One region of the Rhizobium sp. BK591 genome, then DNA from elsewhere that is predicted to be linked to it. Evidence: predicted binding sites of a transcription regulator. Region 1 holds the regulator's gene; each other region holds the start of a gene.
The links. Region 1 encodes LexA, which represses DNA repair genes until DNA is damaged. Its sites were predicted from a motif close to TGTTCNNNNTGTGTTCNG; they were not measured.
Positions count from the first base shown of each region.

Region 1 (9,805 bases):
AGATCGCCGTCATTGCCGGTGAGGTGTCGGGGGATCTGCTCGGCGCCGATCTCATCGCCGCCCTGAAACGGATTCATAGCGGACCGGTGGAACTGGTCGGCGTCGGCGGCGAGGCGCTGCAAGCAGAAGGCCTGAGATCGCTGTTCGATTTCTCCGAGTTGTCGATCATGGGCATCACCCAGGTGCTGAGCCGGCTGCCAAAGCTCTATACCTTGATCCGCCGGACGACGGCTGAAATCATCGCCGCAAGGCCGGACATTCTTCTCATCATCGACAGCCCGGATTTCACCCATCGCGTTGCAAAGCGCGTCCGCACCGCGCTGCCCGATCTGCCTGTTGTCAATTATGTCTGTCCGAGCGTCTGGGCCTGGAAGGAATATCGCGCCACGCGCATGCTCGCCTATGTCGATCATGTGCTCGCCGTTCTGCCCTTCGAGCCGGAAGTGATGCGCACGCTTGGCGGCCCGGAGACGACTTATGTCGGCCATCGCCTGATTGCCGATCCGGCATTGCTCGAAGCGCGGCGGCTGCGCGCCGGCAGGCAGCCCGGCAACGGCCCGATCCTTCTTCTTCCCGGTTCGCGTTCATCCGAGATCAAGAATCTCGTGCCTTATTTCGAGGCCGCAGCGAAGGAGCTTGTTGCCCGCAATGGGCCGATGCGCTTCATTCTGCCGACGGTGACGCACAAGGAGGCGCTTGTCCGCGAAATGACGGCGGGGTGGGCGGTAAAACCGGAGATCGTCGTCGGTGCGGAAGCGAAATGGAAAGCCTTCGCCGAAACCGATGCAGCCATGGCGGCATCCGGAACTGTCATTCTTGAGCTGGCGCTTGCCGATGTGCCCGTCGTCTCCGCCTACAAGGTCGACTGGATCATGCGGTTGCTGACATCAACCATCAAGACCTGGACAGGCGCGCTGCCAAACCTGATCGCCGATTACGCGGTCGTGCCGGAATATCTCAACGATATCGTTCGCGGCGCCAGTCTCGCCCGCTGGATGGAAAGGCTGTCGGCCGATACCTACCAGCTGAAGGCGATGAAGGAAGGCTATGACCTTATCTGGCAGCGCATGCAGACCGAAAAGCCGCCTGGCGAGCATGCCGCCGAGATCCTTCTCGATGTCCTGAAAAAGAAAAAACCCGGCCGTTTCTGACCGGGTTTTCTTTTAGGCTTTGAAGCGATCAGCGCTTCGAAACCGGGATATAGTCGCGCTTGGGTTCGCCGACATAGAGCTGGCGCGGACGGCCGATGCGCTGTTCCGGATCCTCGATCATCTCGTTCCACTGCGCGATCCAGCCGACGGTGCGGGCGAGCGCGAAGAGCACGGTGAACATGGTCGTGGGGAAGCCGAGCGCCTTCAGCGTGATGCCGGAATAGAAGTCGATATTCGGATAGAGCTTCTTCTCGATGAAATATTCGTCGGTGAGCGCGATGCGCTCCAGCTCCATCGCCACTTCGAGCAACGGATCGTCCTTGATGCCGAGTTCGCCCAGCACTTCATGCGTCGTCTTCTGCATGATCTTGGCGCGCGGATCATAGTTCTTGTAGACGCGGTGGCCGAAGCCCATCAGGCGGAACGGGTCGTTCTTGTCCTTGGCGCGGGCGATATATTCCGGGATGTGGTCGACTGTGCCGATTTCGTTCAGCATGTTCAGCGCTGCTTCGTTGGCGCCGCCATGTGCAGGCCCCCAGAGGCAGGCGATGCCGGCCGCGATGCAGGCGAACGGGTTGGCGCCCGACGAACCGGCGAGACGGACGGTCGAGGTCGAGGCGTTCTGCTCGTGATCGGCATGCAGGATGAAGATGCGGTCCATGGCGCGGGCAAGCACCGGATTGACCACATATTCCTCGCAAGGCACGGCAAAGCACATGCGCAGGAAGTTCGACGCATAGTCGAGGTCGTTCTTCGGATAAACGAAGGGCTGGCCGATATGGTATTTGTAGGCCATGGCGGCGAGCGTCGGCATCTTGGCGATCATGCGCAGGCTGGCGACCATGCGCTGGTGCGGATCGGTGATGTCCGTGGAGTCGTGATAGAAGGCCGACAGCGCGCCGACGCAGCCGCACATGACGGCCATCGGATGTGCATCGCGGCGGAAGCCGGTGAAGAAGCGGCTCATCTGCTCATGCACCATGGTGTGGTGCGTGACGCGATAATCGAAATCCTTCTTCTGCGCGGTGGTCGGCAGTTCGCCGTAGAGAAGCAGGTAGCAGACTTCCAGGAAGTCGCCATGCTCGGCGAGCTGCTCGATCGGATAGCCGCGATGCAGCAGAACACCTTCGTCGCCGTCGATGTAGGTGATTTTCGATTCACAGGATGCGGTCGAGGTAAAACCCGGATCGTACGTGAAGGAAGCCGTGTTCTTGTAGAGGGCACCGATATCGATGACGCTCGGGCCGATCGTGCCGCTTTTGACGGCAAGGTCGACAGATTTGTCACCGATTTTTATTGTAGCGCTTTGATCCGTCATGCTGATCCTCCGAAATGGCGGTGGCGCCTTAAAAGCGCCATAGGGGTTAAGCGTCCTCACCGATAGCTATATGATCGCGAAGCTAATGCCAAGTTACCGTGACGGCATTTTGTGCATTGCGGTATCACCTTTTAGGCACTGCAGCGATGAGCCGCGTGCATATCGGAAGCTGATGATTCGACTGGTCTTTTGGCACTCGCGATTTTCCCTCATATTTCAATCGATTATTCTTGCCGGATTTGATGGGAGGTTGCATTCTGGCCGCCTTGGCGGGTGAGCTTGGGCGGCGGATGCAGGAATTGACGACAGTCGAATTGCGGCCGGAAGCAGGCGCCGGCCTTGCCGATACCTCCGGTTTTTCTCCCCCTGCCGTGGTGTCGCGGCCGGCAAGGACGCAGTCGGCGACACCGCTGCGCCATCGCCTGCCGGCTTTGGCCTCGCAATCGCTGCGTGCCGGCAGGCGCATGCTGGGCGAGGAGGCGGATCATGGCCGCCTGCTGCTATTCTCGCCGGTCTTTCTCGGCGCCGGATCAGCCTTCTGGTTTCTTGGAGCATCGGATTTTCCGGTCATTGCACCGCTGCTCTGCCTGTTGGTGCTGACGACCGCGGTTCTGATCGCCAGCCGTATGCGGGCGGCATTGCGGACCGTCCTGCTGGCGCTTGCACTTGTGGCCGGTGGCATGGTCTCGGCGGAGTTCGAAAGCTGGCGGGCTTCGACCGTGATCCTCGACTCCGCCGTGACGACGACGGTGACCGGCCGTGTCGAACGGCGCGAAGGCGATGGTCGCGGCCGGTGGCGCTACATTCTGGCCGTCACCGGCACCGAGGCGCCGCAGGTGAAGCGGCCGCCGGAACGGATAACCGCGATCGCCCGCGGCGCCGACGCGCCTTTCGAGATCGGTGACATCATCACCGGCAGGGCTCGGCTGACACCGCCGTCAGGCCCAGCACTTCCAGAGCTCAACGACTTCTCTTTCGGGGCCTATTTCGATGGCATCGGCGCCAATGGTTTCTTCTACGGCGCGCCGACGAAAGTCGATTTGCAGGCGGGCCCGCAGGCTGCCAGATCGACGGCGGAAGCCCTGCTCGAATGGCTTTACCGGCTGCGCAGCGGCATCGGCGACCGCATCCGATCGATTCTGCCCGGCGACACCGGCGCTTTTGCCGCTGCTCTGGTGACGGACGAACGGCGCGCCATCTCGAATGCGACCACGGAGGCGCTGCGCCAGTCCGGTCTGGCGCATATCATCGCCATCTCCGGCCTCAACATGGCGCTGTCGGCCGGCATCTTCTTCGTCGGCTTCCGGATGCTGCTCAGCCTCTTTCCCGGCGTCGCCCAGGCCTATCCGACGAAGAAGATCGCCGCCGCCGGCGCGCTCATCGCCGTCACGGCCTATTTCCTGATCTCCGGCTTCGCGGTCTCGGCCGAGCGCGCGTTCATCATGATGGCCATCATGCTGATTGCCGTCTTCTTCGACCGGCCGTCGATCAGCCTGCGCAATGTCGCTCTCTCCGCGCTCGTCATCCTCGCCATTTCGCCGTCCGAGGTCCTGGGTCCGAGCTTCCAGATGTCCTTTGCCGCAACCTTGGCGCTCGTGTCGGGCTATCAGCTGTGGAAGGATCGGCGCGTCCGCGAGAATGCCTTCCTGAAGCTGCCGATCGTCAGGCCTTTCGTCGCGGTTGCGGGGTTCTTCGGCGGTGTCTTCCTGACCTCGCTGATCGGCGGTTTCTCCACCGCACTGTTTTCGATCGAGCATTTTCATCGCCTGACCGCCTACGGCCTGCCGGCAAACCTCGCGACGATGCCGATCATCTCCTTCATCATCATGCCGGCCGGGTTGCTGGCGATGCTGCTCATGCCTTTCGGTCTGGACGTTTTGCCTTGGAAGATTGTCGGATTCGGCCTCGATCTGGTGATCGCCGTCGCCAAGACCGTGTCCGGCTGGGGTGGCGACATCGGCATCGGCCGCTTGCCCGCCTGGTATTTCGCGGTCGCCGTGGCAGGCTTCCTGCTGCTGACGCTGCTCCGCACTCGGCTGCGCCATATGGGCACGTCGATCATGTCAGCCGCAACGCTCATCCTGCTGCTTCTGCCGGTTCCCCGGCCGCCGGATCTGGTGATTTCGGAAGATGGCAGTCTCGTCGCGGTCGTCGAGGCGGCGGCAATGGCCTCCAACCGTGAAAACCCGCCGGATTTCATCTTCGACCAATGGCAGCGCGCGCTGGTCCTGCCGGCGCATGACCCGCCGAAGATGCTGGATGGTCCTGCTGTCCCGCCAGCGGGAGAGGACCGCCGCGTCAAGCTCTCCCGCGATCAGCAGAACGAAGCGAGGGCGGCGATGCGGGCGGCTGCAGCCGGCGGTGACGCAAACCGCTTTTCCTGCGTCAAGAAGGCCTGGTGCATATCAAGGCTTGGCAACGGTCATGTGGTCGCCGTCATCGACAATGCCGCCTATCTCGCTCCGGCCTGCGATGCGGCCGATATCGTGGTAACGTCGGTCCGCCTGCGTTTCAACAGCTGCCGCTCAGGCGCGACGCTCTTCACCGGCGAGACGTTGCGCCGGACCGGTTCCGTCGAGCTGCGCTTCGCGGAGGCCGGCATGGAGGTCACAACCGCATTCGATGATCTGTGGCGGCCATGGATCCGCCATCGCGCCTATGACTGGCGCAGCAACAGCTTTGTCGAAACCGGCCAGGGTGTTAGTGATAGCGGCGAATAAGGCCGACGAGTTTGCCCTGCACCTTGACGCGGTCTGGCCCGAAGATCCGGGTCTCGTAAGCCGGGTTGGCCGCTTCCAGCGCGATCGAGGCGCCCTTGCGGCGGAAGCGTTTGAGTGTCGCTTCTTCGTCGTCGACGAGAGCAACGACGATGTCGCCAGGGCTTGCGGTGCTGCCATTGCGGATGATCACGGTGTCGCCGTCGAAAATGCCGGCGTCGATCATCGAATCACCCTTGACCTCCAGCGCGTAGTGTTCACCGGAGCCGAGCATATCGGCCGGAACGACGATGTCGTGGGTGTTGTTCTGGATTGCCGAGATCGGAACGCCGGCGGCGATGCGGCCCATGACCGGCACGGAGACTGAGTTGCCATTGTCGGCGACGGGTTTTGCAGGAGCGGGAGTGGCGACCGACCGGGGCTTGCCCAGGCTGCCCTCAATGACGCTCGGCGAAAAGCCGCGCCGGGGCTGGATGCTGGGGCTATAGGCCTCCGGAAGCTTGATGACCTCGAGTGCGCGGGCCCGGTTCGGTAGGCGGCGAATGAAGCCACGCTCCTCGAGCGCCGTAATCAGCCGGTGAATCCCGGACTTCGAAGCGAGATCCAGGGCGTCCTTCATTTCGTCGAAAGACGGCGGAACGCCGGATTCCTTCATGCGCTCATGAATGAAGAGGAGAAGCTCCTGTTGTTTGCGCGTGAGCATCGACGTTGTGACCTCGTGATTGAAACAAATCCAGAACAGACACTATATGTTCCATATGTGTTCCGCAAGTAGCTAAATTTCCGTAAAACTTGGCGCCAACTCGTTGAGATTTTTATTTTCATTTGCCGGATTGGCCGACAAGTCTTGCCTTGGGCGGCACTGTCGCACATCTCTGCCGTGTCAGGAGAGGGGATATCATGAACGAGCATTCCGCCAAACCACGCCCGCTGGATCATGTCGTGCTGCCGGTCGTCAATATCGATCTGGCGCGCGAGAGGCTCGGCAAGCTGGGCTTTACCGTTGCCGCCGATGCGCGTCATCCCTTCGGAACGGAGAATGCCTGCGTCTTTTTTGCCGATAAGACCTATCTGGAGCCGCTCGGGATTGCGAGCGTTAGGGAAAGTGAAGCATCGGCGCGGCAAGGCAATGTCTTCACCGCCCGCAACCGCGCCTTCCGATTCCGCTGCGGCGAGGAAGGGCTTTCGGCGGTGGCCTTCGGCAGCGAGGATGCCGATATCGATCATCGGAATTTCGTCGGCGACGGAGCGAGCGCCGGCGAGATGCTGGCGTTCAGCCGGCCGATGACGATGCCGGATGGTTCTGAGAGCATTGCCGGCTTCAGGCTGGCCTTTGCCGGCGACCTGCGCGCGCCCGATCTCTTTCTCTTCACCGTCGAGCGCGTCAATCCGCTGCCGGCCGACCGCAGCGCGCTGGAGGCGCATGCCAATGGCGTCACCGGCATTGCCGAGGTGGTGCTTTGCGCGCCCGATGCGGCTGCCTTCGCCGCCTTCGTCAGTCTTGCCAGCGCGCAATCGGCAGTCGAGAAAACCGGTTTCGGCGTCACGATCGCGGCGTCGAATGTGAAAATCAGCCTGATGACGCCGGAGGGTTTGGAGGCCTATTTCGAGGTCGCTGTCCCATCCGCCGACCGCGGCCTGCGCGGCCGGGCGATTCTCTTCGCTGTCGCCGATCTTGCCGTGACAGAAGCGCATTTGGCTGCTAACGGGGTGACATATACGCGCAAGAACAATCGCATTCTGGTGAAGCCCGCGCCCGGGCAGGGCACGCTTTTCGCCTTCGAGGAAACACGATGAGCACAGATACGAATTCCCAAGTCAAGATCGGCGAGGGCCAGGGCCAGGTCACCTTTTCCAACACCGGCCGCCTGTCGCTGATTGCCGGCCCTTGCCAGATGGAGAGCCGCGACCACGCCTTCATGGTGGCCGGCACGCTGAAGGAGCTTTGCGGAAAGCTCGGCATCGGCCTCGTCTACAAGAGCTCCTTCGACAAGGCAAACCGCACTTCGCTTTCGGCCGAACGCGGCATCGGCATTGAAAAGGGCATGGAGATCTTTGCCGACCTCAAGAAGGAATTCGGCTTTCCCGTCCTGACCGACGTTCATACCGCCGAACAATGCGCCGAGGTGGCAAAGACCGTCGATGTCCTGCAGATCCCGGCCTTCCTTTGCCGCCAGACCGATCTTCTCATCGCCGCCGCCAATACCGGCCGCGTCGTCAATGTCAAGAAGGGCCAGTTCCTCGCTCCCTGGGATATGAAAAACGTCCTGAAGAAGCTTAACGCCAGCGGCAATCCGAACGTGCTGCTGTGCGAGCGCGGCGCCTCGTTTGGCTACAACACGCTGGTTTCCGACATGCGTTCGCTGCCGATCATGGCGTCGATGGGTGCTCCCGTTGTTTTCGACGCCACCCATTCCGTGGCGCAGCCGGGCGGGCAGGGCGATTCCTCGGGCGGCCAGCGGGAATTCGTTGAAACGCTGGCGCGCGCAGCGGTGGCGACCGGCATTGCCGGCGTCTTCCTCGAAACCCATCAGGACCCCGACAATGCGCCTTCCGACGGACCGAACATGGTCTATCTCAAGGACATGCCGCGGCTCCTCGAAAAGCTGCTTGCCTTCGATGCGGTCGCCAAGGCCTGATTACCCAGCTTGACGTTCAACAGTCTGACATGATCGCGCTATAAGCATGTCGCGCAAAACCAAAGAGCAAAGCGCGGACCATGCGAATGTTAGAGATCGCGACGCGCTTTCGTCCACATCGGAACGCTGGTTCGAAGGCTGGCAATTGCGGCATTGTAATTTGCTCGCCTTCGATTAAGACAGGTTTCGAACGACTTATCACCCACTGAGCAGGAAGAACCCATGACTGCAATCACCGATATCATCGCCCGCGAGATTCTCGATAGCCGTGGCAATCCCACCGTCGAAGTCGATGTCTATCTCGAAGACGGCAGCATGGGCCGCGCGGCTGTTCCCTCGGGCGCCTCGACGGGCGCGCATGAGGCGGTCGAACTGCGCGACGGCGGCAAGCGCTACCTCGGCAAGGGCGTCCAGAAGGCGGTCGATGCCGCCAACACCGAGATCTTCGATGCGATCGGCGGCATCGACGCCGAAAACCAGATCCAGATCGACAACATCATGATCGAGCTGGACGGCACGCCGAACAAGTCGCGCCTCGGCGCCAACGCCATCCTCGGCGTGTCGCTCGCCGTCGCCAAGGCTGCCGCCCAGGCCTCCGGCCTGCCGCTCTACCGTTATGTCGGCGGCGCTTCCGCCAGCCTGCTGCCGGTGCCGATGATGAACATCATCAACGGCGGCGCCCATGCCGACAACCCGATCGATTTCCAGGAATTCATGATCCTGCCGGTCGGCGCCGATACGATCGCCGAAGCCGTGCGCATGGGTTCGGAAGTCTTCCATACGCTCCGCAAGGAACTTGCCGCACAGGGCCACAACACCAATGTCGGCGACGAAGGCGGTTTCGCACCGGGCCTGAAGAGCGCTTCCGAAGCCCTCGACTTCATCGTCAAGTCGGTCGAAAAAGCCGGCTACAAGCCGGGTGAGGACATCTACCTCGGCCTCGATTGCGCCTCGACGGAATTCTTCAAGGACGGCAAATATGTTCTCGAAGGGGAAGGCCGCACGCTCGAATCGGGCGCCATGGCCGAATATCTGGCCGAACTCGCCGCCAAGTACCCGATCATCTCGATCGAGGACGGCATGGCTGAGGACGACTGGGATGGCTGGAAGACGCTGACCGACCTGACCGGCAAGAAGACCCAGCTCGTCGGCGACGATCTCTTCGTCACCAACTCTGCCCGCCTTCGCGATGGCATCCGCATGGGTGTCGCCAACTCGATCCTCGTCAAGGTCAACCAGATCGGCTCGCTGACCGAAACCCTCGACGCCGTCAACACGGCGCACAAGGCAGCCTATACCGCCGTCATGTCTCACCGCTCCGGCGAAACGGAAGATTCGACCATCGCCGATCTCGCGGTCGCCACCAACTGCGGTCAGATCAAGACCGGCTCGCTGTCGCGTTCCGACCGTCTTGCCAAGTACAACCAGCTGATCCGTATCGAAGAAGGCCTCGGTCCTCAGGCCCAGTATGCCGGCCGCTCGATCATTCGCGGCTGATCGCATCTGATTTTCAACGGTTCGACCCGCGCCTCTCCGGCGCGGGTTTTTTGTTGCTCTTTTTTAGAGTCAACGAACGGTTAATCTCTGCGCTGTAGATTGAGCGAATTGGTAATGCGTTCAAGAGCATGCGTGTATGTGGACAAAGCATCATAAGAAGAGAAAGCTCGGCCGCTTCGTCATTCCGGCCATGACGGTCGCCTTCCTTTCCTATTTCGGTTATCACTGCATTCACGGCGATTACGGCCTGCGCGCGACGGAAGCGTTCGAGCACCAGCGTGTCGCGCGTGAAAAAGAGCTTGCAGTCTTGAAGACGAAGCGCGAACATCTGGAAAATCAGGTCGCGCTGCTCAGTGACGGCTCGCTCGACAAGGACATGCTGGACGAAAAAGCGCGCTATCAGCTCAATGTGTCGCGCGCGGACGAGATCGTCATATTCAACCATTATTCCAATTAACCGGAAACAGGTTAATTGGAATTTCA
Region 1 covers NZ_JACIAZ010000003.1:791,216-801,020, forward strand. Annotated here, with positions in the region: gene lpxB (lipid-A-disaccharide synthase) at 1-1,151, shown strand, start outside; gene gltA (citrate synthase) at 1,180-2,469, opposite strand; gene FHX10_RS17240 (ComEC/Rec2 family competence protein) at 2,760-5,189, shown strand; gene lexA (transcriptional repressor LexA) at 5,170-5,889, opposite strand; gene FHX10_RS17250 (VOC family protein) at 6,087-6,983, shown strand; gene kdsA (3-deoxy-8-phosphooctulonate synthase) at 6,980-7,825, shown strand; gene eno (phosphopyruvate hydratase) at 8,048-9,322, shown strand; gene FHX10_RS17265 (FtsB family cell division protein) at 9,459-9,779, shown strand.

Region 2 (9,805 bases), on a different contig from region 1:
GTGGACTCTGCCGAGCGCAGCGGCGATGCTGATCGCTAGGCGCAAGAAAAGTCCGGTTTCCATTGCCGCTCCGAGCCGGCGGGCGAGCGGCTCGCTGCCCGGATCTTCAAGCACCAGCATGGTCCGGCCGCCCTCGCGCACCAACTCAAGCGGTCGCACCGCCCACGCGCTATCGAGCTCATCCTTCAATCCGTATTCATGGTCGAGGCGGCCGAGGCTTGAAGGCGTCGGATACTCGAGGGCCGAAATCACGACCAGAACCGGGTTCCACGTGCCGTCGGCACCCAGGCGCCGTTGCCTGTGGAACACGCGATCACCGTCCTCCCAAAGAACCTCCAAACTCCCATCTCCACCAACGCGTTTCGGAGATCCGTCCGGTCAAATTGGCCAAAGCGAGCACATATGACGAACCGCAACCACTTCCTCACTTCTTACCACATCTCGCCTGCCCGTCCCAACAACGAGGCCATCACCCGCCCGGTCGATACGTGGTCCACCTCTAGGAAAGACCGCCCAGCGGCTGCTGGGCGGTCGGGCGGGTCGTGGACCCGTAGAGCTTCGGATGGAGGGAGCGCCGAAGCTTGGTGGTAGCAACGGGGGGATTCGCTACCTGTCTCGCGAGGCAACGACTAGTCTAGCGATGGAAGGGACGACGCGACATTATACTGTGGTTTCGCTTTGCGATACCTTGGAATACCGGCACGGACACCCCTCAGCAGAACTTCTGCTCAGCGACTCATGTCGGCGAAGTCATCCTGGCCCGCAATGACTGGGGCGATGGTCTGCTCCTCTAACCCCGCGCATGGGTGCCGTCAGTTCGATTCGGTGTCGGTTTCCGTGTTGGAGTCGAAAGTGTCTTGCAGGGACTGAGGCCAAAAAGAAGCCTCCCGCGGGTGGGAGGCCAAGGCGGGCCGATCGGTAGCGATCCGGCCTGGGAGGAGGGGGAAATGAACGCGCACCATAGAGGAGGGCTTCCGCAGGGGCTATTGGCCACCAGGAAGGATCGATTACCAATGAGCGGGGGATGACCTATACGCGCAGCCAAGACCTTTATCAGTTCGTTTGAGTCTTTCCTGGCGCGAGCATCAGCTTGTCAGCCATACGCGCGAGTTCGGGCAGGGATCTGGTGCCCATCTTCTGCATGACCTGGCTGCGGTGAACCTTCACGGTAATCTCGCTGACGCCTAGAGCGCTGGCAATCTGCTTGTTGAGCCGTCCTGTCACCACCAAAGCCATCACCTCGCGCTCCCGTGGGGTCAGGCTAGCGAAACGAGTGCGCACCGTCGCCAGCGCCTTTTCATTTTCAAGCCATTCGCGGTCGCGCGCCAGGCCGATGTGAATGGCGTCGAGCAAGTCCTGGTCTCGGAACGGTTTCGTCAGGAACTCGACCGCGCCCCCTTTCATCGCTTTGACAGACATGGGGATGTCGCCGTGCCCGGTGATGAAGACAATCGGCAACTGAATGTTTTCTCTCGACAGCTCGAGCTGAAAATCAAGACCGCTTTGTCCCGGAAGCCGGACATCGAGTACGAGACAGGTCGGTCCATCGGGTCGCCCGGACGTGAGGAAGTCGCCCACGGAAGCGAGGAGGTTGACGGCAAAGCCGACCGAACGCAGCAGACTCCCAAGCGCCTCCCGGACCTCGGGGTCATCATCGATAACAATGATGGTCGCTAGCGCCTCGGTCAATCGTCAGAACCCGCAATGTGAATCGACGTTGGCATAATTTACTATCTACGCCTATTGGCCACGAGATGAGTAAACGAATGCCGAAATCGGGTTTCCTTTCGCACGCCACCATGCTCGATAATCACCCCGGCCACAAGGGTGGATGCCGGCGGCCGCAAACGGCGTTTTGCGCATCGTGGAGCGGCCAGCGTCGCCGGCGAACGAACCTTCTGTCGGGGCGCGTCGGTTGGTTCGGGTAGAGTAGGCAGCCTGCAGGACGGCTCTCCACCCTTTCGGCGCGGGCACATTCGAGATGACCGTCCTCCAACCCACATTTTATGCATTAACGAACTTGCCACGCGTATGGCTCTGTTTTCGCAGCGCGCGTCGGTCTCCTCATTTCCATGTTCCGCGCGTTCACATTCCCAATCCGTCGCAGAACTGTTTAGACAGCGTATACGAGCGTATAGCTTGCGGTGCCTTTGTCGCCGCCCGATAATAAGTCCATCCAGCAATTTGCCATAACGCCATTTAGGCGCGACGCCCATCGGCGAAGTCGGGAGGCGGCGGTGCCAACCAAGAAACCTCTGATTGCGATCGTCGACGACGACGAGTCGATGCGGGAGGCTATCAAGGGGCTCATAAGGTCGATGGGATTTGACGCCGAGACCTTTTCATCCGCGGATGATTTCTTGAGATTCCCTGATATCCGCCGCACGGCCTGCCTTGTGACTGACATCAATATGCCCGGAATGAGCGGGCTCGATCTGCACCACCGGCTGGTCGCGCTGGGCAAGAGCGTTCCGACTGTTCTGATCACCGCCTTTCCGGAAAAGAATGTGCGCGCGTCTGCGTTGGGCGCGGACGTCGTCGGCTGCCTGACAAAACCGTTTGGCGAACAGATTTTGCTTGATTGCATCCGTTCTGCGCTAGTTCTCAATAGCGAGGGCGAAAGCGGTTCGTGAGGTCGGAAATTCCAACGGAATTTCACATCAGACGGCTTCGACGAAACTCCGACCTCTCAGCTTCGATCTGCCGCAAGCAGGTCAAGGGAACTTAGGCGAGGGGCGGTACCACTGGCAGGCGCGGGAACGCCGGTGCGGAGCGCATCCAATCTAAAACCGACCGCGTCACATCTAATGTGACCTAAAACGCGAGCTGCAACTGCGGCGTCGCTTCAGATCTGCGCCGCTCCAGCGAAGACAGCGACACGCCGAGCAGACGGATGCCTTTTCGCGGCGGGAAGATTGGCGCGAGAAGCATATCGACCACCTCCTCAAGATTGGCAATTGCTGGCAGTGCTGACGGAACTGTCTTGCTACGGGTGATCTGGCTGAAGTCGGCATACTTGACCTTGAGCGTCACCGTCTTGGCGCCGATTTCATTGGCCTCGCAATAGCCCCAGACCTTTTCGATCAGCGACTGAAGCCCGTCGCGCGCGGGTTCATAAGAATGGATGTCGGCAGAGAAAGTGTCTTCCGCACCGACGGATTTCCGCACCCGGTCCGGTCTGACCTGGCGATTGTCGATGCCGCGGGCGATGCCATAAAAATACGGCCCTGACTTTCCGAAATGTTCGACGAGGAAGTCGAGCGTTTTCTCCTTCAGGTCCGCTCCCGTTTCGATCGCGAGCCGATGCATCTTCTCGGCCGTTGCCGGTCCCACGCCATGGAATTTCTTGACGGGAAGCTGTTCGACGAAGGCGGGGCCGTTCTTGGGGGTGATGACGGCCTGGCCGTTCGGCTTGTTGAGGTCGCTTGCCATCTTGGCCAGAAACTTGTTGTAAGAAATTCCCGCCGACGCGTTGAGCCCCGTCGCCGCCTTGATCCTCGCTCGGATCTCTTCGGCGATCTCGGTCGCAATCTCCATGCCCTTCAGGTTTTCGGTGACGTCGAGATAGGCCTCGTCGAGCGACAGTGGCTCGATCATCGGCGTGTATTCGGCGAAAATCGAGCGGATCTGCAACGACACGGCTTTGTAAACATCAAAGCGCGGCTTGACGAAGACAAGGTCCGGGCATTTCCGCTGGGCGGTCACCGAAGGCATGGCGGAATGGACGCCGAATTTGCGTGCCTCGTAACTGGCGGCCGCCACGACCCCGCGGGCAGCAGGACTGCCGACAGCAACCGGCACACCTCGCAGCTCCGGATTGTCGCGCTGCTCGACCGATGCGTAGAAGGCATCCATGTCGACATGCACGATCTTGCGCGGCCGTTCGCGGTTGTCTTCGCCTGTCATTATCTAGCTTCCATCAGCAAGACCATCACTCAAACATGGGAAGTGTGCTCCACACTTGTCACCTCGCGGCGTCTGCATCCGCTCGCAGCCCATGGCCATGCGCCGGCGGATTTCCGCGAAGGTGACGCTTGCGCCAAACGCTTTGACCAACAGTTTGCGCTCATGTGTACAATGGCGATCGCAGAGGAGGCATATGAGTTCGACCACCGGGACCTGGTGATCTTGCAGTCTCGGGATCGTATCTTCCACAAGCCGCGTTCGGCGCATCCAAAAATATTCCTGTCTCAACATCCGATTGAATCCGCTGGCGATTTTTATCTTTTGTACCGGCGCTCAACTTCAGCGGGTCATATGCGCATTGACTCATTTATCTCTTCGGAACAAATACAGAACATATTGCTGTTACTCAAGCCGAAAACGGGTTGCCCGAGATCATGAAGTCAGCCGTCGCCCCAAACGCCGTCCTCGACGGGCTGCGCGAGCAGATCGCGCACCTGGAAGGCGCCGGTCGGCGCAGCCGAGGCGTTTTGCCTTTCGGTGTCGCGCAGATCGACGAGCGGCTTCCGGGTGGTGGATTGGCCTATGGCGCGCTGCACGAATGCGCCGGCGGCGGGACCGGCACCGTCGACGGGGCGGCGGCCGCCCTGTTCGTGAGCGGGATTGCCGCCCGTACCAAAGGCAAGGTCGTCTGGTGCCTGACACGTCCTGACCTGTTCTTCCCGGCCTTGGCGCAGGCGGGTCTTCATCCGAACCGGGTCGTCTTCGTCGAGTCCGACAAGGAGGAGGACGTCCTTGCCAATATGGAGGAGGGCCTTTCATACGGCGGCCTCGGGGCGGTGATCGGCGAGATCGTCCGGCTGCCGATGGCCGCGTCCCGGCGGCTGCAACTCGCAGCCGAGAAGAGCGGCACGATGGCGCTTGCAGTGCGGCGGTGGCGACGGCAGACCGAGGCCAGCGACTTCGGCCAGCCGACGGCGTCGACCACGCGCTGGAGGGTGAGCGTCATCCCGAGCGAGGAACTGCCGGTTCCGGGCGTCGGGCGGGCGAGATGGCTTCTGGAACTGATGAGGGTGAAAGCGGGTGAGTGCGCCGAGTTCGAAGTAGGAGCCTGCGATGCCGAGGGTCGTATCGATATTTTTTCCCGATCTGGCGACGGACAGGATCAGGCGGGCCGATCCCGCCATTCCCGTTGAGGAGGCGATCGCCGTCATTTCGAAGAGCGGTTCCAAACGCTGGGTGTCGGCCGCCGATCCCGCGGCCAGAAAGGCTGGCGTTCACGTGGGCATGCCGGCCGCCAAGGCGCAGGCGCTCTTCCAGGGCCTCCGGATGATCGACGCCGATGCCGCCGCCGATGCAGCGGCGCTCGATCGCATCACCATGTGGGCGCTCAGCCAGTATTCGCCGATCGTCGCCGTCGACGCGCCGGACGGCATCGTCATGGACACGGAGGGCGCGGACCATCTACAGGGCGGCGAGGAGCGAATGTTGACGAGCATCGCCAACCGCTTCCGCGCCAAGGGCCTGACGACACGGGTCGCCATCGCCGACACGTGGGGTGCCGCCCACGCATGCGCCAGAGCGACCAGCCGCGAGACCGTCATGGTTCCGAGGGGCGAGACCCTCCGGGCAGTGGAAAAGCTGCCGATCTCTCTTCTACGGCTTCCTGAGAAGATCGTCGGCGACCTGCGGACGCTCGGCTTCAAGACAATCGGCGAGCTTGCCAATACTGCTCGCCCACCGCTTACGCTCCGCTTCGGGCCGGAGGTCGGCCGCCGCTTCGACCAGATGTTCGGCCGCACGCCTGAGCCGATCGATCCCATTCGAACAGCCGAACTTGTCGAAGTCAGCAGGGCGTTCGCCGAACCTATCGGCGCCGCCGAGACCATCAACAAGTATGTCGCCCGACTGGTCGTCCAGCTTGTCGATGCGCTGCAGAGAAGGGGGCTCGGCGTCCGTCGCGCAGACCTCATTGTCGAGAAGGTCGACGGCACCCGGCAAGCCATCCGCGCCGGGACCGCCAAACCCGTGCGCGATGTCGCCTGGCTGACGAAACTGTTCAAAGACAGAACCGAGAAGATCGAACCCGGCTTCGGTATCGAGAAGATGACGCTAGTGGCGGTCATGGCGGAGCCGCTAGAGGAAGCCCAGAAGACGTCGTCGCTGGTCGAAGACGAGGGTGTGGACCTCACGCCGCTCATCGACATCTACGGCAACCGTGGCCAGCGGGTCTATCGCGTCGCCCCCTTTGCTTCCGACGTTCCCGAGCGCTCGGTCCGGAGGATCAGTGCCGCATCCGATCCGATAGAGGCTGCCTGGGTCAATCACTGGCGCCGGCCCGTCCGCCTGCTTGCGCGACCAGAGCAGGTCGACGTGATGGCGCTGCTGCCAGACCATCCGCCCGTCTGGATCATGTGGCGGGGCAAGCGCCGGAAGGTGAAGAACGCCGATGGTCCAGAGCGGATCTTCGGCGAATGGTGGGAACGCAACTCCGAGATGGCCGCGGTCCGCGACTACTTCGTCATCGAAGATGATGCGGGCGAGCGTCTGTGGATTTTCCGTTCCGGCGACGGCGTGGATCCTGAAACCGGGAACCATCGGTGGTTCATGCACGGGATCTTTGGCTGATGAGATATGCCGAACTCCAGGTCACGACGCATTTCAGCTTTCTCCGGGGAGCGAGTTCTGCGCAGGAGCTATTCGAGACTGCGAAGATACTGGGAATTGGTGCCGTTGGTGTCGTTGACCGGAATTCGCTTGCCGGGATAGTCCGCGCACTGGAGGCGTCGCGGTCGACCGGGATCCGGCTCGTCGTCGGCTGTCGGCTCGATCTGCAGGACGGGATGTCGATACTGGTCTATCCCACCGACCGCGTCGCGTACTCCCGGCTCACGCGCCTGATCACGCTTGGGAAGTCCCGTGGAGGCAAGAACAACTGCATTCTGCATTGGAACGACGTGGTCGCATATGCCGATGGCATGATTGGAATCCTCGTGCCGGATCTTGCCGACGAGACCTGTGCCGTCCAGCTTCGGAAGTTGGCCGAGATATTCGGCGATCGCGCCTACCTGTCGCTCTGCCTTCGACGACGTCCGAACGATCAGCTCCGGCTCCATGAGCTGTCGAACCTCGCAATCCGCTTCAAGGTGAAGACCGTCGTGACCAATGACGTGCTTTTCCATGAGGCCGGGAGGCGGCAGCTTCAGGATATTGTCACGTGCATCCGGCACAATACGACCATCGATGCCGTTGGTTTCGAGCGCGAGCGCCATGCGGATCGGTATCTCAAGCCTCCCGACGAGATGGAGCGCCTGTTCCCGCGCTATCCGGAAGCGCTCAGGCGCACGATCGAGATCGCCGATCGATGCAAGTTCAGCCTCGAAGAGCTTACCTACCAGTATCCGGAAGAAGCCATCGTCCCCGGCAAGACCGCGCAGGAATCCCTTGAGCACTATCTCTGGGAATGCGTGCCGAACCGCTATCCGGAAGGCCTGCCGCCGGAGGTGCTGAAGACTGTCCGGCACGAGCTCGCCCTCATCCAGATAATGAAGTATGCCCCGTATTTTTTGACGGTCTTCAGCATCGTCAAATATGCGCGCAGCCAAGGTATTCTGTGTCAGGGACGCGGATCGGCGGCGAACTCGGCCGTCTGCTACATCCTCGGTATCACGAGCATTGATCCCTCGACCAACGATCTTCTGTTCGAGCGCTTCGTTTCGCAGGAACGGGACGAGCCGCCGGATATCGACGTCGACTTCGAGCATGAACGTCGCGAGGAGGTGATCCAATGGATCTACAAAACCTATACGCGCGAGAAGGCCGCTCTGTGTGCGACGGTCACCCGCTACCGGGCCAAGGGCGCCATCCGCGATGTCGGCAGGGCTCTGGGGCTGCCAGAGGACGTGATCAAGGCGCTGTCATCTGGCATGTGGTCATGGTCGGAGGAGGTTCCTGATCAAAACATCCGCGACCTTGGCCTGAACCCCGATGATCGCCGTCTTGCACTCACCTTGAGGTTAGCGCAGCAGCTTATGGGCGCGCCTCGACATCTGGGCCAGCATCCAGGCGGCTTTGTGTTGACGCATGACAGACTGGACGACCTTGTGCCGATAGAACCCGCCTCGATGAAGGATCGCCAGATCATCGAGTGGGATAAGGATGACGTGGAGGCGTTGAAATTCATGAAGGTCGATGTGCTGGCGCTCGGCATGCTCACCTGCATGTCGAAGGCTTTCGACCTGATCCGGGAACACAAGGAGGTCGACCTCGATCTCGCGAAGATCGAGCAGGAAGACTCGAAGACCTACGCGATGATCAGGCGCGCGGACACGCTCGGAACTTTCCAAATCGAATCCCGCGCGCAGATGTCGATGCTCCCAAGGCTCCGGCCGCAGACGTTCTACGATCTCGTGGTTCAGGTTGCTATCGTTAGGCCGGGGCCAATCCAAGGCGACATGGTGCACCCCTATCTCCGCCGCCGTGAAGGCAAGGAAAAGATCGAATACCCGACACCGGAACTGGAGGCCGTTCTCGGGAAGACCCTCGGAGTGCCACTCTTCCAAGAGAGCGCGATGCGCGTGGCTATGGTCTGCGCCGGGTTCACGGGCGGGGAAGCCGACCAGCTCCGGAAGAGCATGGCAACCTTCAAGTTCACGGGCGGCGTATCGAGGTTCAAGGACAAGCTGGTATCCGGGATGGTCAAGAATGGCTACACCGCAGAATTCGCAGAGAAGACCTTCTCACAGCTCGAGGGATTCGGATCCTATGGTTTCCCCGAAAGCCATGCGGCCTCGTTCGCTCTCATCGCCTACGCCTCCAGCTTCGTGAAGTGCCATTTTCCGGATGCCTTCTGCGCGGCGCTCCTGAATTCCCAGCCCATGGGCTTCTATGCTCCCGCGCAGATCGTCGGATGTGCCAAGAACCACGGTGTGCAAATTCTACCGGTCTGTGTGAACCGATCTCGCTGGGATTGCACGCTTGAACGCGTCGGCAACGGCGACCGCCATGCCGTTCGTCTCGGGATGCGGATGGTCAAGGGACTGGCGGCCGCCGATGCCGCTCGGATTGTCGCCGCCCGGATGGATACGGTATTCGAGAGCATCGACGACATGTGGCGGCGTTCGGCCGTTCCGTCCGAGGCTCTGAAGCAACTCGCCGATGCCGATGCATATCTGCCGTCTCTGGGGCTTGAGAGACGTGATGCGATTTGGGCGATCAAGGCCCTCCGTGACGAGCCGCTACCTCTGTTCGCGGCCGCTGCCGAGCGCGAGATGAAAGCGATCGCGGAGCAGCAGGAACCGGAGGTCGCACTCCGGCAGATGACCGACGGGCACAATGTCATCGCCGACTACAGCCACGTCGGGCTGACGCTACGCGAGCATCCGCTCGCCTTCCTGCGGAAGGATCTGCAGAAGAAGAACATCGTCACGTGCGCGGCAGCGATGAACGCTCGCGACGGCCGCTGGCTGATGACCGCGGGCCTTGTCCTCGTCAGGCAGAAGCCAGGATCGGCGAAGGGCGTGATGTTCATCACCATCGAGGATGAGACGGGTGCTGCCAACCTGGTCGTCTGGCCATCCTTGTTCGAAAAGCGCCGTCGCGTGGTGCTCGGATCATCAATGATGGCGATCAATGGGAAGATCCAGAGGGAGGGTGACGTCGTCCATCTTGTTGCACAGCAGCTCTTCGACCTGTCCGGCGATCTATCCGGTCTGGCGGATCGCGACACAGGTTTCAGGCTACCGACAGGCAGGGGCGACGAGTTTGCGCATGGCTCTCCCGGAAGTTCGGATTCGCGGGATCGACCGAAGCCTCTGCCCGAGCCGAGGGATATCTTCGTCAGATTATGCCGAACTCGGCATAAGGGCACTTATACCGAGCCGGATACTATGCCGAGCCCATT
Region 2 covers NZ_JACIAZ010000002.1:68,322-78,126, forward strand. Annotated here, with positions in the region: gene FHX10_RS07430 (trifunctional serine/threonine-protein kinase/ATP-binding protein/sensor histidine kinase) at 1-339, opposite strand, end outside; gene FHX10_RS07435 (response regulator transcription factor) at 1,054-1,689, opposite strand; gene FHX10_RS07440 (response regulator transcription factor) at 2,238-2,633, shown strand; gene dinB (DNA polymerase IV) at 2,815-3,906, opposite strand; gene FHX10_RS34955 (hypothetical protein) at 3,910-4,173, opposite strand; gene FHX10_RS07455 (ImuA family protein) at 4,341-5,099, shown strand; gene FHX10_RS07460 (Y-family DNA polymerase) at 5,020-6,531, shown strand; gene FHX10_RS07465 (error-prone DNA polymerase) at 6,531-9,805, shown strand, end outside.
Region 2: a site for LexA is predicted at 4,283-4,300, ahead of FHX10_RS07455 (ImuA family protein). Genes of this name have one in related genera too.

Region 3 (9,805 bases), on a different contig from region 1:
CGATCGAATAGGGCTTGCCGGCCTTGGCGCCGCGCACACCCTCGCCCATCGCCACGACGCGGACTTCATCGCCGTATTTCTCACCGAACAGCGCCATCGCACCTTCGGCGATCGCATCGTCGACGCTCATCAGCCTCGTGGTGACCGGCGAATTCTGCAGCACGATCTCATTTGCCATATCCTCGACGATTTTCAGCTCTTCGGCCGACATCGGCTTCGGATGCGAAACATCGAAACGCAGGCGCTCGGGTGCTACCAGCGAACCCTTCTGTGCCACATGAGTGCCCAGCACTTCGCGCAGCGCCTCATGCAACAGGTGGGTTGCCGAGTGATTGGCGCGCAGGCGCGAACGGCGGGCATGATCGACCGTCAACGCGACAGCATCGCCATCCTTGACCACGCCTTCGATGACAGTACCCAGATGCACGAACAGGCCTTCGCCCCTCTTCTGCGTATCTGAAATCTCGATCTTGCCGTGGTCGGACGAGATCACCCCGGTATCGCCCATCTGGCCGCCGGATTCGCCGTAGAACGGCGTCTGGCTGACGACGATCTGCACCTTGTCGCCGGCCCTGGCCTCGGTCGAAACCGCGCCATCCTTGACGATCGCCTGCACGACGCCTTCAGCCGTTTCGGTGTCGTAGCCCAGGAATTCGGTCGCGCCGTGTTTTTCCTTGAGCTCGAACCACACGGTTTCGGTCGCCTTTTCGCCGGAACCGGCCCAGTGCGAGCGGGCTTCGGCCTTCTGGCGCTGCATCGCATCGGTGAAGCCGGAGATGTCGACGCCGATCTCTCGGGCACGCAATGCATCCTGCGTCAGATCGAGCGGGAAGCCGTAGGTGTCGTAGAGCTTGAAGGCGGTCTCGCCATCCAGCATATCGCCCTTGGAAAGATCCGTCGTTGCGTCCGACAGAAGCGACAGGCCACGTTCGAGCGTCTTGCGGAAGCGGTTTTCCTCGAGCTTCAGCGTTTCCGAGATCAGCGCCTCGGCGCGCACCAGCTCCGGATAGGCGCGGCCCATCTGCTGCACCAGCGTCGGCAGCAGCTTGTACATCAGCGGCTCCTTGGCGCCGAGCAACTGCGCATGGCGCATGGCGCGGCGCATGATGCGGCGCAGGACATAACCGCGGCCCTCATTCGACGGCAACACACCGTCGGCGATCAGGAAGGCCGAGGAGCGCAGGTGGTCGGCGATGACGCGGTGGCTGGCGCTGCCTTCCGCCTTGACGCCCATCGTATCCTCGATGGCGCCGATCAGTGTCCGGAAGAGATCGGTGTCGAACACGCTCTGAACGCCCTGCAGAATGCAGGCCATGCGCTCCAGACCCATGCCGGTGTCGATCGACGGACGCGGCAGCGGGTTGCGAACGCCGGGCTCCGTCTGTTCGAACTGCATGAAGACCAGGTTCCAGAATTCCAGGAACCGGTCGCCATCTTCCTCCGGCGAGCCCGGAGGTCCGCCCCAGACGTTCTCGCCCTGGTCGATGAAGATTTCCGAGCACGGACCGCAGGGGCCGGTATCGCCCATCTGCCAGAAATTGTCGGAGGTCGGAATGCGGATGATCTTGTCGTCGGAGAAACCGGCGATCTTCTTCCACAGCGTCGCTGCCTCTTCGTCTTCGGAATAGACGGTTACCAGCAGGCGATGCTTCGGCAGATCAAAACCTTCGGTCACGAGCTTCCAGGCAAGCTCGATCGCATTCTCCTTGAAATAGTCGCCGAAGGAGAAGTTGCCGAGCATTTCGAAGAAGGTCAGGTGACGCGCGGTATAGCCGACATTGTCGAGGTCGTTGTGCTTGCCGCCGGCGCGCACGCACTTCTGCGAGGTCGTCGCCGTCGAATAAGGACGCTTTTCCAGGCCGGTGAAGACATTCTTGAACTGCACCATGCCGGCATTGGTGAACATCAACGTCGGGTCGTTGCGCGGGACGAGCGGGCTCGACGGAACAATCTCATGGCCGTTCTTCTTGAAATAGTCGAGGAAGGTCGACCGGATATCGTTCACGCCGCTCATGCTATGCCCTTCAATGCTGCCGGAGGCAGGTAAATACAAATCCATCGGCTTTTAACGTTCGCCTCCGCCACTGTCCAGCAGACAAACAAAACCGGCCGCATTCTCATCAGGAATGCGGCCGGCTGGAACTGACTGATGAGTTCAAGCGCGAAAATTACATTTCCGCAGTGGCATCGCCATCGCCGTCATCGGGATCCGGTCCGCCGTTCTGCAGGAAGCGGTCGGCGATCAGGCCGGCATTCTGGCGCAGCGACAACTCGATCTCGCGGGCGAGATCCGGATTGTCGCGCAGGAAGGTCTTGGCGTTTTCACGACCCTGGCCGAGACGCTGGCTGTTATAGGAGAACCAGGCGCCCGATTTCTCGACGATGCCGGCCTTGACGCCGAGATCAACCAACTCGCCGGTCTTGGAAACACCCTCGCCATACATGATGTCGAACTCGACCTGCTTGAAGGGTGGCGCCATCTTGTTCTTGACGACCTTGACGCGTGTCTGGTTGCCGATCACCTCTTCGCGCTCCTTGACCGCGCCGATGCGGCGGATGTCGAGGCGCACGGAGGCATAAAATTTCAACGCATTGCCGCCCGTCGTCGTTTCCGGCGAACCGAACATGACGCCGATCTTCATGCGGATCTGGTTGATGAAGATCACCATGGTGTTCGACTTCGAGATCGAAGCGGTTAGCTTGCGCAGCGCCTGGCTCATCAGGCGCGCCTGCAGGCCGGGAAGGCTGTCGCCCATCTCGCCTTCGATTTCGGCGCGTGGTGTCAGTGCGGCGACCGAGTCGACGACGAGGACGTCGACGGCGCCGGAGCGCACCAGCGTATCGGTGATTTCAAGCGCCTGCTCGCCGGTATCGGGCTGCGAGATCAGAAGGTTCTGCAGATCGACGCCAAGCTTGCGGGCATAGACAGGATCGAGCGCATGCTCGGCATCGACGAAGGCGCAGATACCGCCCTTTTTCTGCGCTTCGGCAATGGTCTGCAGCGCAAGCGTCGTTTTACCGGAGCTTTCCGGCCCGTAAATTTCGATGATGCGGCCCCTCGGCAGGCCGCCGACGCCAAGTGCGATATCGAGGCCAAGCGAGCCGGTCGAGATCGTCTCGATCTCGACAACGTTCTCGTTGGAGCCGAGTTTCATAATCGAGCCCTTGCCGAACGACCGCTCTATCTGTGAGAGTGCCGCTTCAAGCGCCTTGCTTTTGTCCACCGATTTGTCCTCTACCAGCCGCAATGAATTCTGAGACATCCGATCCACCTTTAGGTTATTGAAGCCGCCCAAGCAATGTCGAGTTTGTACCCTATTTGTTCCACTCTCGCAATAGGCGATCAAACAATTGAAAGAAAAAGGTAAAACGGCCCGTGTTCTGTATTTGTTTTATCGATGAAAAGCAACGACTTAGATGTAAAGTGCCGGCACCCGCGCACAAAAACCCATCCCATCGATTCGCACGTCGGGCATCTGGAGAGTGCCTGAAATGAAAAGAAAGATTCTCGTTCTCGGCGGTGCCCATATCGATCGGCGCGGCCGCATCTCCGGCGAGACAGCGCCTGGCGCCAGCAATCCCGGCACCTGGTTCGAGGAGCCCGGCGGCGGCGGCTTCAATGCGGCGCGCAATCTCGCAAGGCTCGGTTTTCAGGTGACGATGATCTCGCCGCGCGGCGGCGATCCCAACGGCGAACTGGTCGGCGAAGCCGCCGATTTCGCCGGCATCGACGACCGGCCTTTCGTCTTCCTCGACCGCAAGACGCCGAGCTACACGGCGATCATCGAGAAGGACGGCAATCTGGTGATCGCCCTGGCCGACATGGATCTCTACCGCTTCTTCGTGCCGCGGCGTCTATCCATCCGCTGGGTGCGGGAAGCTTTCGACGCCCATGATTTCATCCTCTTCGATGCCAACCTGCCGGAAGAGACGATCGCCGCGATCGTCGCCAAGGCGCATTCCCTGGCCAAGCCCGTCGCGGCGATCGCCATCTCGCCGGCCAAGGTCGTCAGGCTGAAACCCTGCATCGGAGATATCGACTACCTGTTCCTGAACGAGGCCGAGGCCGCCGCCCTGACCGGTGAGCAGCCGGAAGACGCCGCCGGCTGGCCACCATTGCTGAACGAGATCGGCATCAGGAATGCCGTCGTCACTCGCGGCCGGCGCGAACTCGTCGCGCTTTGCGGGCACCGCGCCGTGACGCTGCAGCCGCCGATCGCCGACACCGTCGCCGATGTCACGGGTGCCGGCGATTCTCTTGCGGCCGGCACGCTCGCCGCCTTGATGCTCGGCCTGCCGCTCGAGGAAGCCGTCCGCCACGGCACCGCGGCCGCCACGCTGACCGTGCAGTCGCGGCACGCCGTCAACGAAAATCTGACGCCGGATCTTTTGAATGAGGCGCTTGCCCTTGTTCCCAAGATCAGAATTCTGCATTGAAGCGACTAATTAAAGAGTTGAGCATGATGCCGTCCGAAAACCGCCCACACTTTTCGGCATTATGTTCTGTCGATCATAGGACAAGACCATGACCAAGCCCATCTCCCCTCTTCTGCCGATCGCCTATTCGAAGGAGGTTGCCAGCGCCAAGCAGCGCGGCGCGCCGCTGGTGGCGCTGGAATCGACGATCATCACCCACGGCATGCCCTATCCCGGCAATATTGAGATGGCCCGCAGCGTCGAGACGATCATCCGTGAACAGGGAGCGGTGCCGGCAACGATCGCCGTCATTCATGGCACGTTGCATATCGGTCTTGAAGCCGCGGAATTGGAACAGCTCGCCAAGGCGACCGAGGTGATGAAGGTGTCGCGCGCCGATCTCGCCTTCGCGATCGCCGAGCGCCGCACCGGCGCCACCACGGTCGCGGCGACGATGATTGCGGCAGCGCGCGCCGGCATCCGCGTCTTTGCCACAGGCGGCATCGGCGGCGTACATCGCGGCGCCGAGGAAAGCTTCGATATATCAGCCGACCTCGAGGAGCTCGCCCGAACCGGCGTCATCGTCGTCTGCGCCGGCGCCAAGGCGATTCTCGACATTCCGAAGACGCTGGAAGTGCTGGAAACCCGCGGCGTGCCTGTCGTCACCTATGAGAGCGAGGAATTCCCCGCCTTCTGGTCACGCTCCTCGGGCATATCAAGCCCGCTGTCGCTGAACAGCCCGGCCGCCATCGCCAATTTCCAGACGGTGCGCGAACAGCTCGGTGTCGACGGCGGCATGCTCGTCGCCAACCCAGTGCCGGAAGTCGACGAAATCCCACGCGAGGAGATGGAAATCTATATCGAGCGGGCGCTGGATAGCGCCGAGCGCGACGAAATCACCGGCAAGGCTGTGACGCCCTATCTGCTCTCGACCATCTTCGACCTGACGGACGGCCAGAGCCTGAAAACCAATATTGCGTTGGTGGAGAACAATGCGCGGCTTGCCGCCGAGATTGCGGTGGCGCTGCGGAATGAGGATTGACGGGTAGGTCGGTATGGCCGTGACAGATAGATGGTGCCGAAAAAGCCCCTCTGCCTGCCGGGCAGAGGGGCTGGCACGGCACAACCGTGCCAGAGGCGATGTGTGGCACGCCCTCTCTCGGGCGCACCCCACTCACCCGTCCAACGTTTCCTTCACCACAACAGCGAGCTGCTTGAGCGAGAAGGGCTTCGGCAGGAAGCCGAATTTCGCATCCGGCGGCAGGTTGCGGGCAAAGGCATCTTCGGCATAGCCGGAGACGAAGATGAATTTCATGTCGGGATAGGTCTTGCGCAGCTCACGCAGCAGCGTCGGCCCATCCATTTCGGGCATGACGACGTCGGAGACGACGATATCGACCTTGCCGTCGAGTTCTTCCATGATGCTGAGCGCCTCGACGCCCGAGCCCGCCTCGTGTACGGTGTAGCCGCGCGTTTCCAGCATGCGCTTGCCGCCGCGGCGCACCGCCTCCTCGTCCTCGACGAGCAGGATGACCGCCGATCCCGTCAGATCCTCCGGCTGCTGTGTCGCCGGCGCCTCGGGCCGCACGCCGATCTCGGCGATGGCGCTGTCGATGGAACCTGCTTCGGCGGCGACCGCCGGCTCAGGGATGTGGCGCGGCAGGAACACCCGGAAGGTCGTGCCCTTGCCGACTTCGGATTCCGGCTGGATATAACCGCCCGACTGCTTGACGATGCCGTAGACCATGGCGAGGCCAAGGCCGGTGCCTTTGCCGACATCCTTGGTGGTGAAGAAGGGCTCGAAGATCTTGTCCATGATCTCAGGCGCGATACCGGTGCCGTTATCGGCCACCTCGATCAGCACCATGTCCTCGGCCGGCATGTAGGAATAGTTGAAGGCGGAGACCTCGGCGGCGGTCAGGTTTTTGGTGCGCAGCGTCAGCGTGCCGCCCTCGGGCATCGCATCGCGTGCATTGACGCAGAGATTGATCAGCACCTGCTCGAACTGCGAAAGGTCTGTTTTGACAGGCCAGAGGTCGCGGCCATATTGCACGTCGAGCTTGACGTTGGTGCCGGAGAGCAGCCGGTCGACCAGCATGCGCAGGTCGCCGACGACATCGGTGAGGTTCAGTACCGAGGGCCGCATCGTCTGCTTGCGCGAGAAGGCGAGCAGCTGGCGCACCAGCACGGCGGCGCGGTTGGCGTTGCGCTTGATCTCCATCAGGTCGGCGAAGCTGGCATCGGCCGGCCGCGCCTGCAGCAGCAGATGGTCGGAGGACAGCAGGATCGCCGTCAGCACGTTGTTGAAATCATGCGCGATGCCGCCGGCGAGTGTGCCCACAGCATTCATCTTCTGCGTCTGCGCCATCTGCGCTTCCAGCGCCTTCTGCTCGGTCACCTCGACGGCATAGACGATCGCCGCCTCCTCGGGCGCCTCGTCGCTCTGGTCGATGACCGCGTTGACATAGAAGCGGAAATAGCGCGCCTCGTCGGTCGGCGTCCGGGTATCGATGGGCGCGATATCGCCCTGCCGATCCTTGGCCGCCGCCAGCGCCTCGGCAAGCTGCGGCCGGTCGCTCTCCTGCACGATGGTTTCGAGATGCGGCGCCTTTTCGAGATCGTCGCGCGAGACGACGCCGGAGAACAGTTTCAGGAACGGTGCGTTGGTCCGCAGAATGCGCCCGTCGCCGTCGACCGAGGCGATCGCCATCGGCGTGTTGTTGAAGAAACGGGTGAAGCGCATGGCGGCGGCAGAAGCCGACTGGCCGCCGGCCTCGCTCTTTTCACGCGCCAGCACAATCGTCCGGCTTTCGCCGGGTGCGCCATCGCGCATCGAGGTGACGCTGTGGATGATCTGCACCGGCAGGCTCTGGCCGTTGGTCTTGCGCAGGTCGAGGTCGAGCGTCACGGTCTTCTTCAGACCCGGTTCGGCCTGCACCGACTGGATCAGCGCCAGCCCCTCGCCCGCCACGACGTCGCCGATCGTCATCGAGCCCGGCACGAACTTGGTGAGGTCGAGGCTCAGCCACTCGGCAAGCGTCGCATTCAGATAGAAGATCTCGCCCTTCCTGCCGGCGGAAAAGAAGCCGGCCGGCGCATGGTCGAGATAATCGATCGCGTTCTGCAATTCCTTGAAGAAGCGCTCCTGGTCGTCGCGCTCGGTGGTGATGTCGGTGATCTGCCAGATCTGCAGCGGCCTGCCGCTATTCTCCTCCGGCTGCAGCAGCCGTGCCTTCAGCCGGTACCAATGCGCGCCGGAGCTGTTGCTGCCTGGCCCGACGGCGCGCAGCAGCCGAAATTCCTCCCGGCCTTCCTTGCCCTCGCGCAGCCCGTTGACCAGCCTGTAGAGCGCTTCATTGGATTCGCGGTGACGCGACAGCAGCGTTTCCAGCGTCTGCACCTCGGTCGCCTTGCGCGCGCCGGTCAGCGCGCCATAGGCGGCATTGGCATAGATGATCCGGCCCTTTTCGTCGGTGATCAGCGTCCCGTCGGGATGGCTGTTGAGGAAGGCGCGCGCCAGGCTGTCGGACTGGCGCTGCGGCATCACCTCGATGAAGCCGATGACCGAAGACACCAGGAAGAAGATGCCGACCATGGCGAGCACGCCGAGACCGCCGAGCACGATCTCGTTGTCGAGCGACTTTTTGAAGAAGACGAAGCCCCCGGCGGCAGCAATCAGCACGAGCGCCAGCAGCAGAATGCGCAAAACCGTGCCAGAACGCCCCCCACGATCCACAAGCGGTGCGTTATAATCGTCGGCCTGACGCGGTTTCGTCATGTATTCCTCACATAAGCCCCTCCCGCTTCGTAGCACGAACACAAAGCGGGAATCAGGCACTCTTTCCTTCTTAGCAATTTGCCGCGTCGGCAAAAACACCGGCAACCGGCAAGACTGCTTGAATTCACAGGCAACAGCGCCATCTGCCCCTGAAGCCCAAAGCGGCCGCCCCTGCGCAAGGTCGCTGGGCGCCAGGCAGCTGAACACGAAATCGCGTTCTCCCGTGACTGGACAGCATGGGCGGCCCTTGCCTAAGGAACGGAAAAGTCGTCAATATGTGCCGAAATGCGAAATGGAGTAAGTGACTATGTTGGATGATGTTGTCGGAGCTTATGGCAGTCGTTTCCTGCTTGCAGCCGGTGGCGTCGGTCTGGCGCTTCTCCTGCTCATCCTCGTGCTCTGGGTGATCCGCAGCCGGGCGCCCTCGCCTTTCGTGCGCGGCGGCCGCAACCGCCAGCCCCGCCTGCAGGTGCTGGATGCCGCTGCCGTCGATGCCCGCCGCCGGCTGGTGCTGGTGCGCCGCGACGACGTCGAGCACCTGATCATGATCGGCGGCCCGAGCGATATCGTCATCGAAAGCCGCATCCTGCCCGCCGCGGCAACCGAACAACCGGAAAGCGTCAACCGCCCGCAGCCCATCGAGCAGCGCCCGATACCCGTCGCGCGGCCGGAAACGCCGCCGGTCGCTCCGCCGCGCCCGCCGGTCGCTGCCCGTGTCGAGCCGGCCGCCGAGCCCTCTTTCTCCTCGCCGGTCCCGCCAGAGCCGCGCTCGCGCCCGGAATCATCGGCTCAAACATCGGCCCCGCCGGCCGTTGCGCCGCCGGTGGTCACGAGCCCGCTTCCGGCAGAGCCGGTGACAGCTCCACTGTCGGCCGAACGCGACAATCCTCTGCGCGCCGCTCCGCCCCAGTCGCGCCCGCCGGAGCGTCCCGCCGTTCCCCCAGCCGCGCAGCCCGCACAGTTCCATGATACCGCGAGTGCAGCCGAGATTCTCGATGCCGCCCGCCAGCGCGTGCTGCCGCAGCAGCGCATCGAACCGGAGGTCTCCGCCCCGCCTGTCCAGCACGTGCCGGCGGCAGCACGCGCCGCGCCTGTTACGGCCGAGGACGATGCGGCTGCGCAGTCGGCAGCGGCGATCCGTCATGATTTCCAGCGCGTGCTGGAAGAGGAGATGTCGAGCAATCTGACGGCCGAGCGCATCGTGCCGGCGCCGGCAAACCAGGAACCCCGCCAAGCCGCGCCGCAGCCGGGCAACCTGCCGCGCCGCGATCCCGAGCTAGCTCCCATCACCGGAGCCGATACGGAACTGCAGAAGGAAGTCGCCCGCATCTTCGGCGAGATGAGCGTCAATCGCGACAAATGAGGGCAGACACGCCGGCCTTCATCACCAAGTTGCATAAAAGCCGCAATGCTGCGGCTTTCAGTTCGCGTACGGCTCGGGGGCTCCCCTTGATGCCGATCATTTGTTATCTCTGAAGTCGAAGAGCTTTGGTGCATTCGAGGTAACACTTTGCCTAAGTAAATACCGGTCTCACTCCAGTTTCACCCGTACTGCCGCAAAGCGACACGCTGGCGGCATACGAACATGTTCATCGGGTGGTGGCGAGAGAC
Region 3 covers NZ_JACIAZ010000001.1:1,252,690-1,262,494, reverse strand. Annotated here, with positions in the region: gene alaS (alanine--tRNA ligase) at 1-2,014, opposite strand, end outside; gene recA (recombinase RecA) at 2,169-3,263, opposite strand; gene FHX10_RS06060 (carbohydrate kinase family protein) at 3,493-4,437, shown strand; gene FHX10_RS06055 (pseudouridine-5'-phosphate glycosidase) at 4,526-5,458, shown strand; gene cckA (cell cycle histidine kinase CckA) at 5,591-8,194, opposite strand; gene FHX10_RS06045 (flagellar biosynthetic protein FliO) at 8,496-9,557, shown strand.
Region 3: a site for LexA is predicted at 3,378-3,395, ahead of recA (recombinase RecA). Genes of this name have one in related genera too.